3 linked regions of the Martelella endophytica genome follow. The protein of the gene in region 2 interacts with the protein of the main gene of each other region in a pairwise test. Links are inferred from orthologs where the notes say so. Each region holds a gene or a part of one and is shown on either strand. Other genes may lie near its edges.

Region 1 (4,464 bases), 3.9 Mb from region 2 along the record:
TAGCAGCTACAGGCTCGATGACCACTACCGGGTCGGCCGCCTGAGCGCCCGAAGCTGCAGCAAAGGCGGCAGCGGAGCCGAGGAGAAGGCTCTTAACGTTCATAATGACCTCCAAATAAGGTTTAAAGCGGGTCTGGGATTTTCGCCGAGGCGTTCCCTGCCCCATCCCCTGGTTAGAAGAAGATTGGGCCGTCTCGCCCTCGCTTCCGAAGATGAACATACAAGAGCGGCTGCTGATCGCAATCGCGAAACGTCCTGTTTCTGCCCTCGACCCCTTCCTTACCCGCTTGCTGTTGCGGATTGGCAACAAGTTCGTGCCCTGCCGCCACAAATCTTTACAAAAGGTAAAGAAAAACAAGCCTTCACATGCTTCCGGCGAGCGGCCGGCAGTCCCCTTCTCCGCCCGACAAGCGAATCTCCCGCCCGCACACCTGCGGCGGGCGCAGCAGATACGCCGCCCTTAAACCGGCCCTTCGCTCAGACCAGCTCGACGTCGATGACGCCCGAGACCGCCCGCATGGCCGACGCCACTTCCGGAGAGAGGCGATAGGTTCCGGGCAGTTCCACTTCGACTTCGCGCAAGCCATCGTTCTGGATGACGACAAAGGAGACGAGCCCGTCGCCATTGTCATTGAGATGGCGGGCGAGCGAGGCGAGCGGCGATTCGTTGCGCAGGAAGATTCGCATCGCCTTCTGCTGGCGCACGGCTTCCTCCTCAAGCGACTGCACCGTCTGGATGCGCATGCCTATACCCTCGGGCCGCATTTCCGCGGATACGGTGATGACAACCGACGTGCCGGGCTCCAGGAGATCGCGATACTGATAGAGCGATTCGGAAAACAGCACCGCCTCGAACTGTCCGGTCGAATCGGAAAAGGCGATGATGCCCATCTTGTTGCCGGTTCTGGTCTTGCGCTCCTGCTTGCCAACCACCGTGCCAGCAAGACGGCCGCGATCGGAGCCGTTCTTCACCGAGAGCGAGAAATCCGCAAAGCTCTGCACCCGCATCTTCGACAGAAGGTCCGCATAGGCATCGAGCGGATGCGCCGTCTGGTAATAGCCGAGCATCTGATACTCACGCATCAGCCGTTCCGAATCGGGCAGCGGCGTATAGTCGGGCAGAACGATGGCCGAGACACCGCCGCTGCTGCCGAAGATATCGCCCTGACCGCTGACGAGATCATCCTGCGTGCGCTGGGCAAAGCCGATGATCCGATCGAGGCCGGCGAGCAGGGCCGCGCGGTCCTTGCCGAAGCAATCGAAGGCGCCGGCGCAGATCAGGCTTTCAAGGACCCGCCGGTTCACCTGTTTCGGGTCGATGCGCTGGCAGAAATCCTCGAGACTATCGAAAGGCCGGTCGCCACGGGCGGCGACGATGTGATCGACCGCGGCCTCACCGACACCCTTGATTGCGGCGAGCGCATAATAGATGCGAGCCTCGCCCGGCTCGAAATGACGATAGCTGGTCTGCACCGAAGGCGCGACGACCTCGATGCCGAGGCGCTTGGCATCATGACGGAAGTCGTTGAGCTTTTCGGTATTGGCCATGTCGAGCGTCATCGACGCGGCCAGGAACTCGACCGGGTAATGCGCCTTCAGATAGGCCGTATGATAAGAGACGATGGCGTAAGCCGCAGCGTGCGACTTGTTGAAACCGTAATTGGCGAATTTCGCAAGCAGGTCGAAGATCTCGTCCGCCCGCCCCTTCTTCACTCCCCGCTCGACAGCGCCTTCGACGAAGCGGACACGCTGCTTGTCCATCTGCTCCTTGATCTTCTTGCCCATGGCGCGGCGCAGAAGGTCGGCTTCGCCGAGCGAATAGCCGGCCAGCACCTGGGCGACCTGCATCACCTGCTCCTGATAGATGATCACGCCCTGGGTCTCGGCCAGGAGATGGTCAATCACAGGATGGATCGACTCGATCTCCTCCTCGCCATGCTTGCGCGCATTATAGACCGGAATATTCTCCATCGGACCCGGACGATAAAGCGCCACCAGCGCGATGAGATCCTCGATACGGTCGGGTGCCATGCCGATGAGTGCCTTGCGCATACCGGCACTTTCCACCTGGAACACCCCGACCGTCTCGCCGCGGGCCAGCATCTCGTAGGTCGGCGGATCGCCGAGCGGCACGGTCGAAAGGTCGACGGAAATACCGCGCCGGGCAATGAAATCGACCGCCGTCTTCAGCACCGTCAACGTCTTCAGGCCAAGGAAGTCGAACTTCACCAGCCCCGCCTGCTCGACCCACTTCATGTTGAACTGAGTCACCGGCATGTCCGAGCGCGGGTCCCGATACATCGGCACGAGCTTGGACAGCGGCCGGTCACCAATGACGATCCCGGCGGCATGGGTCGAGGCATGGCGGTAGAGCCCCTCGATCTTCTGCGCGATCGTCAGCAGCCGGCCGACAATCGGCTCTTCCTCGGCGGCTTCCTGGAATTTCGGCTCGTCCTCGATGGCCTTGGCAAGGGTCACCGGGTTTGCCGGATTGTTCGGCACCAACTTACAGATGCGATCGACCTGGCCGTAAGGCATCTCCAGCACGCGGCCGACATCGCGCAGCGCCGCGCGTGCCTGCAGCGACCCGAAGGTGATGATCTGCGCGACCTGGGCGCGACCATATTTCTGCTGGACGTAGTGGATGACCTCTTCACGCCGATCCTGACAGAAGTCGATGTCGAAGTCGGGCATCGACACGCGTTCGGGGTTAAGGAAGCGTTCGAACAGCAGTGAAAACCGCAGCGGATCGACGTCGGTAATCGTGAGCGCATAGGCGACCAGCGAACCCGCACCGGAGCCGCGGCCGGGCCCGACCGGGATATCGTGTTCCTTCGCCCATTTGATGAAGTCCGAAACGATCAGAAAGTAGCCCGGGAATTTCATGCCTTCGATGATGCCGAGTTCATAGTCGAGGCGGGTGAAATAGTCCTCCCGGCTGTGCCCCTCGCTCAGACCGACATGAGCGAGCCGTTTCTCGAGCCCTTCCAGCGCCTGCCGGCGCAACTCGTTCGCCTCCGCCTTTTCCGCGGCTTCCGGATCTTCGGCGCCGCCGGTGAACCGTGGCAGAATCGGGTCGCGGGTGTTGAGGATGAAGCTGCAGCGCCGGGCAATCTCGATCGTGTTCTCGCAGGCTTCGGGAAGGTCGGAAAAGAGTGCGGCCATCTCTGCCTGGGGCTTCAGGTAATGATCCGGCGTAAGACGAAACCGGCGGTCATCCGACACGATCGCATTGTGGGCAACCGCCATCAGCGCATCATGCGCCTCGAAATCCTCGCGCGCGGGAAAGAAGGGTTCATTGGTGGCAACGAGCGGCAGATCGAGATCATAGGCGAGCTTCAGAACGCGGCGCTCCTGCTGCACGTCGTATTCACCGTGGCGCTGAACCTCGACATAGAGCCGATCGCCGAAAAGCGCCTTCAGCCGCGATAGCCGATCAATCGCCTTCTCTTCGAAACCGAGGGCTAGCGGCTGATCTATAGGGCCGCCCGGCCCGCCGCTGAGCGCGATCAGCCCTTCGGTCCGTCCCTCAAGCCAGCTGCTCTTGATATGAACGCTGTCATTTCCATTGCCGCCGAGATAGGCCTCACCGACAAGATCGAGAAGATTGGCATAGCCCTCTGGATTGGAAACAAGCAGCACGATCGACGGCAGCTTGACCGGAAGATGCGAGCCGCCGCGGCGTTCACCGTCGCTGCCATCCTCCATGTCGATGGAGAGCTGGCAGCCGATGATTGGCTGCAATCCCTCGCCGACCGCCTTCTGCGCGAACTCCAGGGCACCGAAGAGATTGTTGGTATCGGTCACCGCGATAGCGGGCTGGCAATCGGCGACAGCCCGCTTCAGCACAGTCTTCAGCGGCAGCGCTCCTTCGAGGAGCGAATAGGCGGAATGCACGCGAAGATGAACGAAACTGACCGCCCGTGCGTCCGCGTCCGCAGTTTCATCCCGTCGTGCATCCATACCGGCCATATTCAGCTCCATCACCAAAGTCCGGCCGCCACTATAAAGACAAAGCCCCGCCGTGGCACTTCGTGCGCCGGCTCAGCGCCGACAATGCACAGAAAGCTTTTCCCGGATGGCGGGGCATGGCGGCGCGTCTCAGAAGGCACCGATGATCAGCGCCATGCTGGCGACGAAGATGCTGATGGAAAAGAATGCAGCAATGTCTCTCATGATGTCGGTCATTTCCAAGCTCCTGTTCCTTATCTGTTTTTATACTGTTCCGTTTTTGTTCTAATTACAATCATTTTTATCCGCGGCCTTTTTCGCCTGAGCGAATCAGATTTGGATTCAACCACTTGGAGATGCAAAAAAATGACTGGCCATGCGTTCCGGTGGTCGCGGCTCCTGTTTGCACGCACCCGGCCGGGCGCAAAAGCGGTGTCACGGCAGCATCGCCTCCGCCAGGCTTCACTTGTCGTCCGCAACACCCTACATCTTGCACGACCCTAACGAACGATG
Region 2 (3,407 bases):
GTCCGGACTGCCGCGGAGACGTTGATGAGCATCGAAAGTGTGCGAGAACACTTGAGCCAGGCAGCCCCCGATCTCGATATCATCGAAACCGAAGACAGCAGCGCCACGGTTGCCGAGGCTGCCGCCGCGCATGACGTGGCAACCGCGCAGATTGCCAAGACTCTATCCTTCTCGGTCAAGGACCGGGTGTTTCTTCTGGTCGCCCGCGGTGATGCCCGCATCGACAACAAGAAGGCCAAGGTAGCCTTTGGCGGCAAGGTGAAGATGCTGCCGCTCGATGAGGTCGAGACGATCACCGGCCACCCCGTCGGCGGCGTTTGCCCGTTCGGGCTGGCAAAGGCAATTCCGGTCTACTGCGACGAGAGCCTGAAGGCCTTTGACGAGGTCGTTCCGGCCGCCGGTTCGCGCAATGCCGCGGTCCGGATCGCGCCGCAGCGCATGGCCGAAATCACCAATGCGGGCTGGGTCGATGTCTGCCAGGCGCCGGAAGATTGAGCGCGTGGCGAAATCAAAAATCCTGTGCATTTCCGCAGAACTTCTGCCAGACTGCCGGCCTTGATGTGACTCCGGCCTGCGGCCTGGACTATCCTCGCTGCCTGCCCGAAAGCGACCTCGGGTCGCGGGCCAAGCAGAAAACCACATGAATGGCGATGGACAAGACAACGATCGAGGCTAACACCGGCTACCGGGTTCTGGCGCGCAAATACCGCCCGAAGGACTTCTCCGACCTGATGGTCGGCCAGGAGCCGATGGTGCGCACGCTGACCAATGCCTTCGAGACCGGCCGCATCGCCCAAGCCTATATGCTGACCGGCGTGCGCGGTGTCGGCAAGACCACGACCGCCCGCATTCTGGCACGCGGCCTCAACTACAAGACCGCCACCATCGACAAGCCGACCATCGACCTGAAGGAGATCGGCGAGCATTGCCAGGCGATCATGGAAGGCCGGCATGTCGACGTCATCGAGATGGATGCCGCCTCCCACACCGGTATCGACGATATCCGCGAGATCATCGACCAGGTGCGTTACCGGCCCTCGACAGCGCGCTACAAGGTCTACATCATCGACGAAGTCCACATGCTCTCCACCCAGGCCTTCAACGGCCTGCTAAAGACGCTTGAGGAACCGCCGGAGCATGTGAAGTTCATCTTCGCCACCACCGAAATCCGCAAGGTGCCGATCACGGTGTTGTCGCGCTGCCAGCGCTTCGACCTGCGCCGCATTCCGGCCGCCGACCTGGTGCGGCTGTTCTCGACGATCTCCGCCAAGGAAGGCGTCGAGATCGAGGATGAGGCGCTGTCGATGATCGCGCGTGCGGCCGAAGGCTCGGCGCGCGACGGCCTGTCGCTGCTCGATCAGGCGATTTCGCATGGCAATGGCAAGGTGGAGGCGGCGGCGGTGCGCGGCATGCTCGGCCTTGCCGACCGCGCCCGTATCGTCGACCTGTTCGGCCATGTCGTCGCCGGCGACGTGAAGGCGGCCCTTGCCGAGTTCCTTTCTCAGTACGAGGCCGGCGCCAATCCCGTCGTCGTGCTGAACGACCTTGCCGATTTCACCCATCTGGTCACCCGGCTGAAATATGTTCCGGAAGGTGCGGAGGATGTGTCGCTGAGCGAGCTTGAGCGCACCCGCGGCGCCGAATTTGCCGCCGCCATTCCCGTTTCCGCGCTCTCGCGCATCTGGCAGATGCTGCTGAAGGGCATTCCGGAGACGGAAAACGCCGCCCGCCCCTTCGGCGCTGCCGAGATGGTGCTGATCCGCCTTGCCCATGCCGCAAGCCTACCCTCCCCCGAGGACGCAGCACGACGGCTTCTGGCGATCGAGAACGGCGACGTTCATCCCGCACCGGCCGCCCCGCGTGGTCCCTCGGGTGGCGGCGCACAGGCATCGACGCATGCCGTTTCCAGACCGGTCGCCGAGCCGCGCGCAGAGACACCCCGGCCGCCTGCGACCGTGACGATGCTGAGACCGCGTGAAGCGACCGCACCGGAGGTCTCTCCGGAGCCCGAGGTTGCCCCCGAACCTGAGGTTCTGGAGACACAGGCCGTCGAGGCCGCGCCGGAACCGGACATCGTTCCGGAGCCGGTTGTCGCCCCGGAGCCGGCACCCGCCGAAATCACAGGGCCGACGTCGAAAATCAAGTCGCTGCGGGACATCACCGATCTCTGCTCGCAGAACCGGGCAATCAAGCTGCGCGCCGAAATCCGCAATTTTGTCCATCTGGTACGGCTCGAACCGGGCCAGCTTGAAGTCAATCTCGAAAGCGGCACGTCGCAGACCTTCCTCAACGAACTCGGCACGAAACTGAAGGAATGGACCGGCGAAAAATGGTTTGTCAGCCTCAGCCGCGAGCCCGGCCAGCCAACGCTGGTGGAGGCCGAGAGGGCGGAACGCGAGCGCCTGTTCCAGGACGCGCGCGACGACCCCTCGATTTCGGCGATCCTAAAATTCTTCCCCGGCGCCAAGATCACCGATGTCAAGGTGCGCGCCGATGAACAGAACACCGAGACAACCGAGGCCGGAGCCCCGGATGCCGCCGTCAACGATGATGGTGACGTCCTGCCGGAAGACGACCTCGACGACTGAATTCAACCGATAAAGGAGACGACATGCGCGATCTGATGGGCATGATGGGCAAGATGAAGGAAATGCAGGCCAAGATGGAAAAGCTGCAGGAAGAGATTGCAGCTGTCGAGGTCGAAGGCGTTTCCGGCGGCGGCATGGTCACCGTGCGCATGACCGGCAAGGGCGAGATGCTCGGCATCAAGGTCGACCCCAGCCTGCTTTCCGCCGACGAGGCCGAAATGCTCGAGGACCTGATCGTTGCCGCTCACCGCGACGCGAAGGACCGCGCCGAGGAGAAGGCACAGGAAATGACCAAGGAACTGACTGCCGGCCTGCCGATCCCGCCCGGCATGAAGCTGCCTTTCTGAGGACGACACCATGACCCTCGGCGCCCTCGCTTTGTTTGCCATCACGCTGTTCGTCGCCGCAGGTTCTCCGGGACCGAGCGTTGCGGCACTCGTCGCCCGCGTGCTTTCGCGCGGCCACCGCGACGTGCTGCCGTTTCTGGCGGCAATGTGGCTTGGCGAGGCGCTGTGGCTGACGCTTGCGGTCTTCGGCCTGGTCGCCGTCGCCACCACCTTCCACGCGGTGTTCATCGTCATCAAATGGGCGGGCATTGCTTATCTCGGCTATCTCGCCTGGAAGATGTGGTTCGCGGAAACCGAAACGACGGGCGAGGAACTGCCGCAGACAACCTCCGGCTGGAAGATGTTTCTCACCGGCATGAGCATCACCATCGGCAACCCCAAGATCATGATGTTCTACGTCGCGCTGCTGCCGACGATCCTCGACCTCGGCAGCATCACCGTCGTCGGCTGGGCGGAACTGACCGTCACGCTC
Region 3 (3,417 bases), 1.1 Mb from region 2 along the record:
TCACCACCGCGGCCACCAGAAAGAAAAGGGTAATCAGATCACTCGTGCCCATCGGGTTCCCTATTGCCGTTTGCCGTATTGCCTCAGACCCCCATATAGACTTCACAGGGCCATGATTCAAATGTAACACTTTCATCGCGCACCTTCACGATGAAGAAAACGAAAGACAAGCCGGACAGGACGCTATTTTGCCTTTTCTGATCGCGATCATCCTCTTCCCGTTCATCGAAATCGCCGGCTTCATCGTCGTCGGCCGGGCGATCGGCCTGTTTCCGACGCTGGGGCTGATCATGCTCACCGCCGTGATCGGCGCCATTCTGCTGCGTGTGCAGGGGTTCGGCGTGCTGCAGCGACTGAACACAGCCGCCAGTGATGGCGGCGATCCGGGCCGGGAGATGATCCATGGCGCCATGATCGTGCTGGCCGGCATCCTGCTTCTGATCCCGGGCTTCGTCACTGATATCCTCGGCCTGCTGCTGTTCATTCCGCCGGTGCGCGATCTGGTGTGGAAGCATTTCCGCAACAACATGGTCGTGGTCTCCAGCCGCTCGTCCTTCTTTGGCGGCGGCGCGGCCCCCCGTGGCCCCCAACGGCCGGGCGGCAAGCGCCCGAACGTGGTCGATCTCGACGCTTCGGATTTCTCCTCCGATCCGGACCCGAACTCGCCCTGGGCAGATCGGGACGACAAGCGGCTCGACGACGACAAGAAGTCGTAGCCTCAACCACGCCCTTATCCCCGGACACGCAAGGTTTTTTCAACGTGCAACCACCGGCTTTCGGCCGGTTGCGAGGGTTGTGCGTTTCCCCGGCAAGTGCTAACTGGCATCCACATTGATTTTTCAAGAGGACGCGACATGGCTGAAGAAAACGGCGCAGAAAAGAAGGAAAGCCCTTCGCTGAGCATTCTGACCCAGTACATCAAGGATCTCTCCTTCGAAAACCCGGCTGCTCCGGCCTCGCTGCAGAAGCGCGACAACCAGCCGGCGATCAATATCAGCGTCAACGTCAACGCCAATCCGCTCGGCGACGACAACTACGATGTGCTGCTTTCACTGAAGGCAGAAGCCAAGTCGGGCGACAAGCCGCTGTTCCTCTGCGAACTGCTCTATGGCGGCGTCTTCCGCGTTGCGAATTTCCCGAAGGAACACGTGCTGCCGATGCTGTTCATCGAATGCCCGCGGCTGCTCTTCCCCTTCGCCCGCCAGGTCGTGGCCGACGCCACCCGCAACGGTGGCTTCCCGCCGCTTCTGGTCGATCCGATCGATTTCGCCCAGATGTTCCAGCGCCGCATGGCCGAGGAACAGGCCCGCGCCAAGGTCCAGCAGCCGGCCAACTGATCGGCAAGCACCTTGCAGAAATGAAAAACCCGGTCGTTTGGCCGGGTTTTGTTTTTGAGGCTGATGAAGGCGCTTCGTGCGAGCGGCTACTTCACCCTGTTCCACAAAGCGTTGTCGCCGATCTTCGCCACCATCGCCTCATGCGCGGCGACCTCTTCGGGATGGACGCGCGGGGCAAGCGGGCGGGGGCGCACGAGCGGCGGCAGCTGGCGGATATTGCCGTCGCTGTCATAGGCATCATAGGTGCCGGCATTGACCAGACGGAAAGCCGCCTGCCGTCCGCCGGACATTTCGATATAGACTTCGGCGAGCAGTTCCGCGTCGAGCAGCGCGCCGTGCTTGGTACGGTGGGCATTGTCGATCGAATAGCGCTTGCAGAGCGCGTCGAGGCTGTTCGGACCCATCGGATGCTTGCGCCGGGCAAGCGCCAGCGTATCGACCACCATGTCGTCGGGGATCGGCGGCTTGCCCAGCCGTCCGAGCTCGACATTGATGAAGCCCATGTCGAAGCTCGCATTGTGGGCGATCCAGCGCGCGCCTTCGAAGAATTCAAGGAGCTCGTCGGCAACGGCCGAAAACACCGGCTTGTCCTTCAGGAATTCGTCCGTGATGCCGTGAACCTGCAGCGCCTCGGGGTGAACGGTCTTGCCATCCGGGTTGATATAGACGTGAAAGGTCCGCCCTGTCGGGAAGTGGTCGATCAGTTCGACGCCGCCGATCTCGATCAGCCGGTCGTCGTTCTTGTCCATGCCCGTGGTTTCGGTATCGAAGATGATATCGCGTGTAACTTTCATGACTGTCCCTTGCCGCGGATGTCGGCGATGATGGCAAAAACCGCCTGGCGCGCATCATCTAGCCCATGTCCGGTATCGACAATATAATCAGCCCGGGCGCGTTTTTCGCCATCGGGAAGCTGCCGTTTCAGGATCCCCTCGAACTTTTCCACCGTCATTTCCGGACGCGACAGCACGCGCTCCCTCTGGATCGCCGGATCGCAGGTGACGACCACGACGATGTCGACATCCTTCTCGCTGCCGGTTTCAAACAGAAGCGGCGTGTCGAGCACCGCGATATCGGCGCCATCGGCCGCGGCCTTTTCGAGGAAGGACTGCCGCTCCTCAAACACCAGCGGATGGACGATCGCCTCGAGCCTGCGAAAGTTCTCCGGCTTTCCGGAAAGTGCGCGAGAAAGACGTGCCCGATCGATCGCGCCATCGACCGTCACGCCGGGAAACGCTGCCTCGACGGGGGCAACGGCGCGACCGCGATAGAGCGCATGCACGGCCGCATCGGCGTCGTGCACGGGAATGCCGGCCGCGGCGAAAAAGCCGGCAGTCGTCGATTTGCCCATGCCGATGGAGCCGGTGAGGCCGATGATCTTCAAGCGCCAACCTCCAGATCCGCAAGAATTTCGGCCCGAAGCGCGCTGTCCACCTCCGGCCGTTGGCCGAACCATTTTTCAAAACCCGGCACCGCCTGATGCAGCAGCATGCCAAGGCCATCCACCGTTGCAAAACCCTGTTCGCGCGCCTGCTTCAGGATCGGCGTTTCAAGCGGTACATAGACGATGTCGGTGACCAGCGCGCCCCTTGCCAGTATCGAGAAATCGAATTCCGGCACCGCGCCGCCCTTCATGCCGAGCGAAGTGGAGTTGACGAAAAGGCCGGCCCCCTCCATCGCACCAGAAAGCGCATCCATGCCGGCAGCCTTCACCTCAGGCCCGAACCGTTCGGCGAGTTCCTCGGCGCGGGCGAGGGTGCGGTTGATCAGGTGGATTTCGGCAATCCCCCGGTTCACCAGCGCCTCCACGATGGAACGCGCACCGCCGCCGGCGCCGAGTATGACGGCCTTTTCCACCTTGTCCCAGCCCGGTGCCTCGGCATCGAGATTGCCGGAAAAGCCCATGGCATCGGTGTTGCTAGCATGGACAAGACCGTCGCGGACCCAGAGCGTGTTCGCCGCGCCGAGCGCCGTTGCAAGCGCATCCGGCCGGTCGGCAAGTTCGAAGGCAGCGACCTTGTGGGGAATGGTGACGTTGCAGCCGACGAAGCCCGCTTCTCCCGAACGCAGGCCTTCGATG

What was found. Proteins that work in one complex are often made in the same cells at the same time.
Region 1: the proteins of TM49_RS00100 (region 2) and dnaE interact in binary tests that used the Escherichia coli proteins (3 or more experiments, as listed by UniProt). The link is inferred for Martelella endophytica from one-to-one orthologs.
Region 3: the proteins of TM49_RS00100 (region 2) and dnaQ interact in binary tests that used the Escherichia coli proteins (3 or more experiments, as listed by UniProt). The link is inferred for Martelella endophytica from one-to-one orthologs.

The regions. Positions count from the first base shown.
Region 1 is NZ_CP010803.1:3,927,456-3,931,919, forward strand. What follows is about bases 278-4,324. They hold dnaE (DNA polymerase III subunit alpha), read right to left. Parts: upstream 3,973-4,324; coding sequence 478-3,972; downstream 278-477. Other genes in these bases: TM49_RS18135 (porin), read right to left, coding at 278-358. Outside these bases: more of TM49_RS18135, read right to left, coding at 1-277. UniProt on the Escherichia coli protein: DNA polymerase III is a complex, multichain enzyme responsible for most of the replicative synthesis in bacteria. This DNA polymerase also exhibits 3' to 5' exonuclease activity. The alpha chain is the DNA polymerase catalytic subunit.
Region 2 is NZ_CP010803.1:18,878-22,284, forward strand. The notes cover bases 127-3,116. They hold TM49_RS00100 (DNA polymerase III subunit gamma/tau), read left to right. Parts: upstream 127-644; coding sequence 645-2,588; downstream 2,589-3,116. Other genes in these bases: TM49_RS00095 (YbaK/EbsC family protein), read left to right, coding at 127-495; TM49_RS00105 (YbaB/EbfC family nucleoid-associated protein), read left to right, coding at 2,612-2,935; TM49_RS00110 (LysE family translocator), read left to right, coding at 2,946-3,116. Also shown: more of TM49_RS00095, read left to right, coding at 25-126; more of TM49_RS00110, read left to right, coding at 3,117-3,407. UniProt on the Escherichia coli protein: Part of the beta sliding clamp loading complex, which hydrolyzes ATP to load the beta clamp onto primed DNA to form the DNA replication pre-initiation complex.
Region 3 is NZ_CP010803.1:1,082,322-1,085,738, reverse strand. What follows is about bases 278-3,277. They hold dnaQ (DNA polymerase III subunit epsilon), read right to left. Parts: upstream 2,132-3,277; coding sequence 1,424-2,131; downstream 278-1,423. Other genes in these bases: TM49_RS04945 (shikimate dehydrogenase), read right to left, coding at 2,718-3,277; coaE (dephospho-CoA kinase), read right to left, coding at 2,128-2,721; secB (protein-export chaperone SecB), read left to right, coding at 855-1,337; TM49_RS04965 (FxsA family protein), read left to right, coding at 278-716. Outside these bases: TM49_RS04970 (Tim44/TimA family putative adaptor protein), read right to left, coding at 1-52; more of TM49_RS04965, read left to right, coding at 189-277; more of TM49_RS04945, read right to left, coding at 3,278-3,417. UniProt on the Escherichia coli protein: DNA polymerase III is a complex, multichain enzyme responsible for most of the replicative synthesis in bacteria. The epsilon subunit contain the editing function and is a proofreading 3'-5' exonuclease.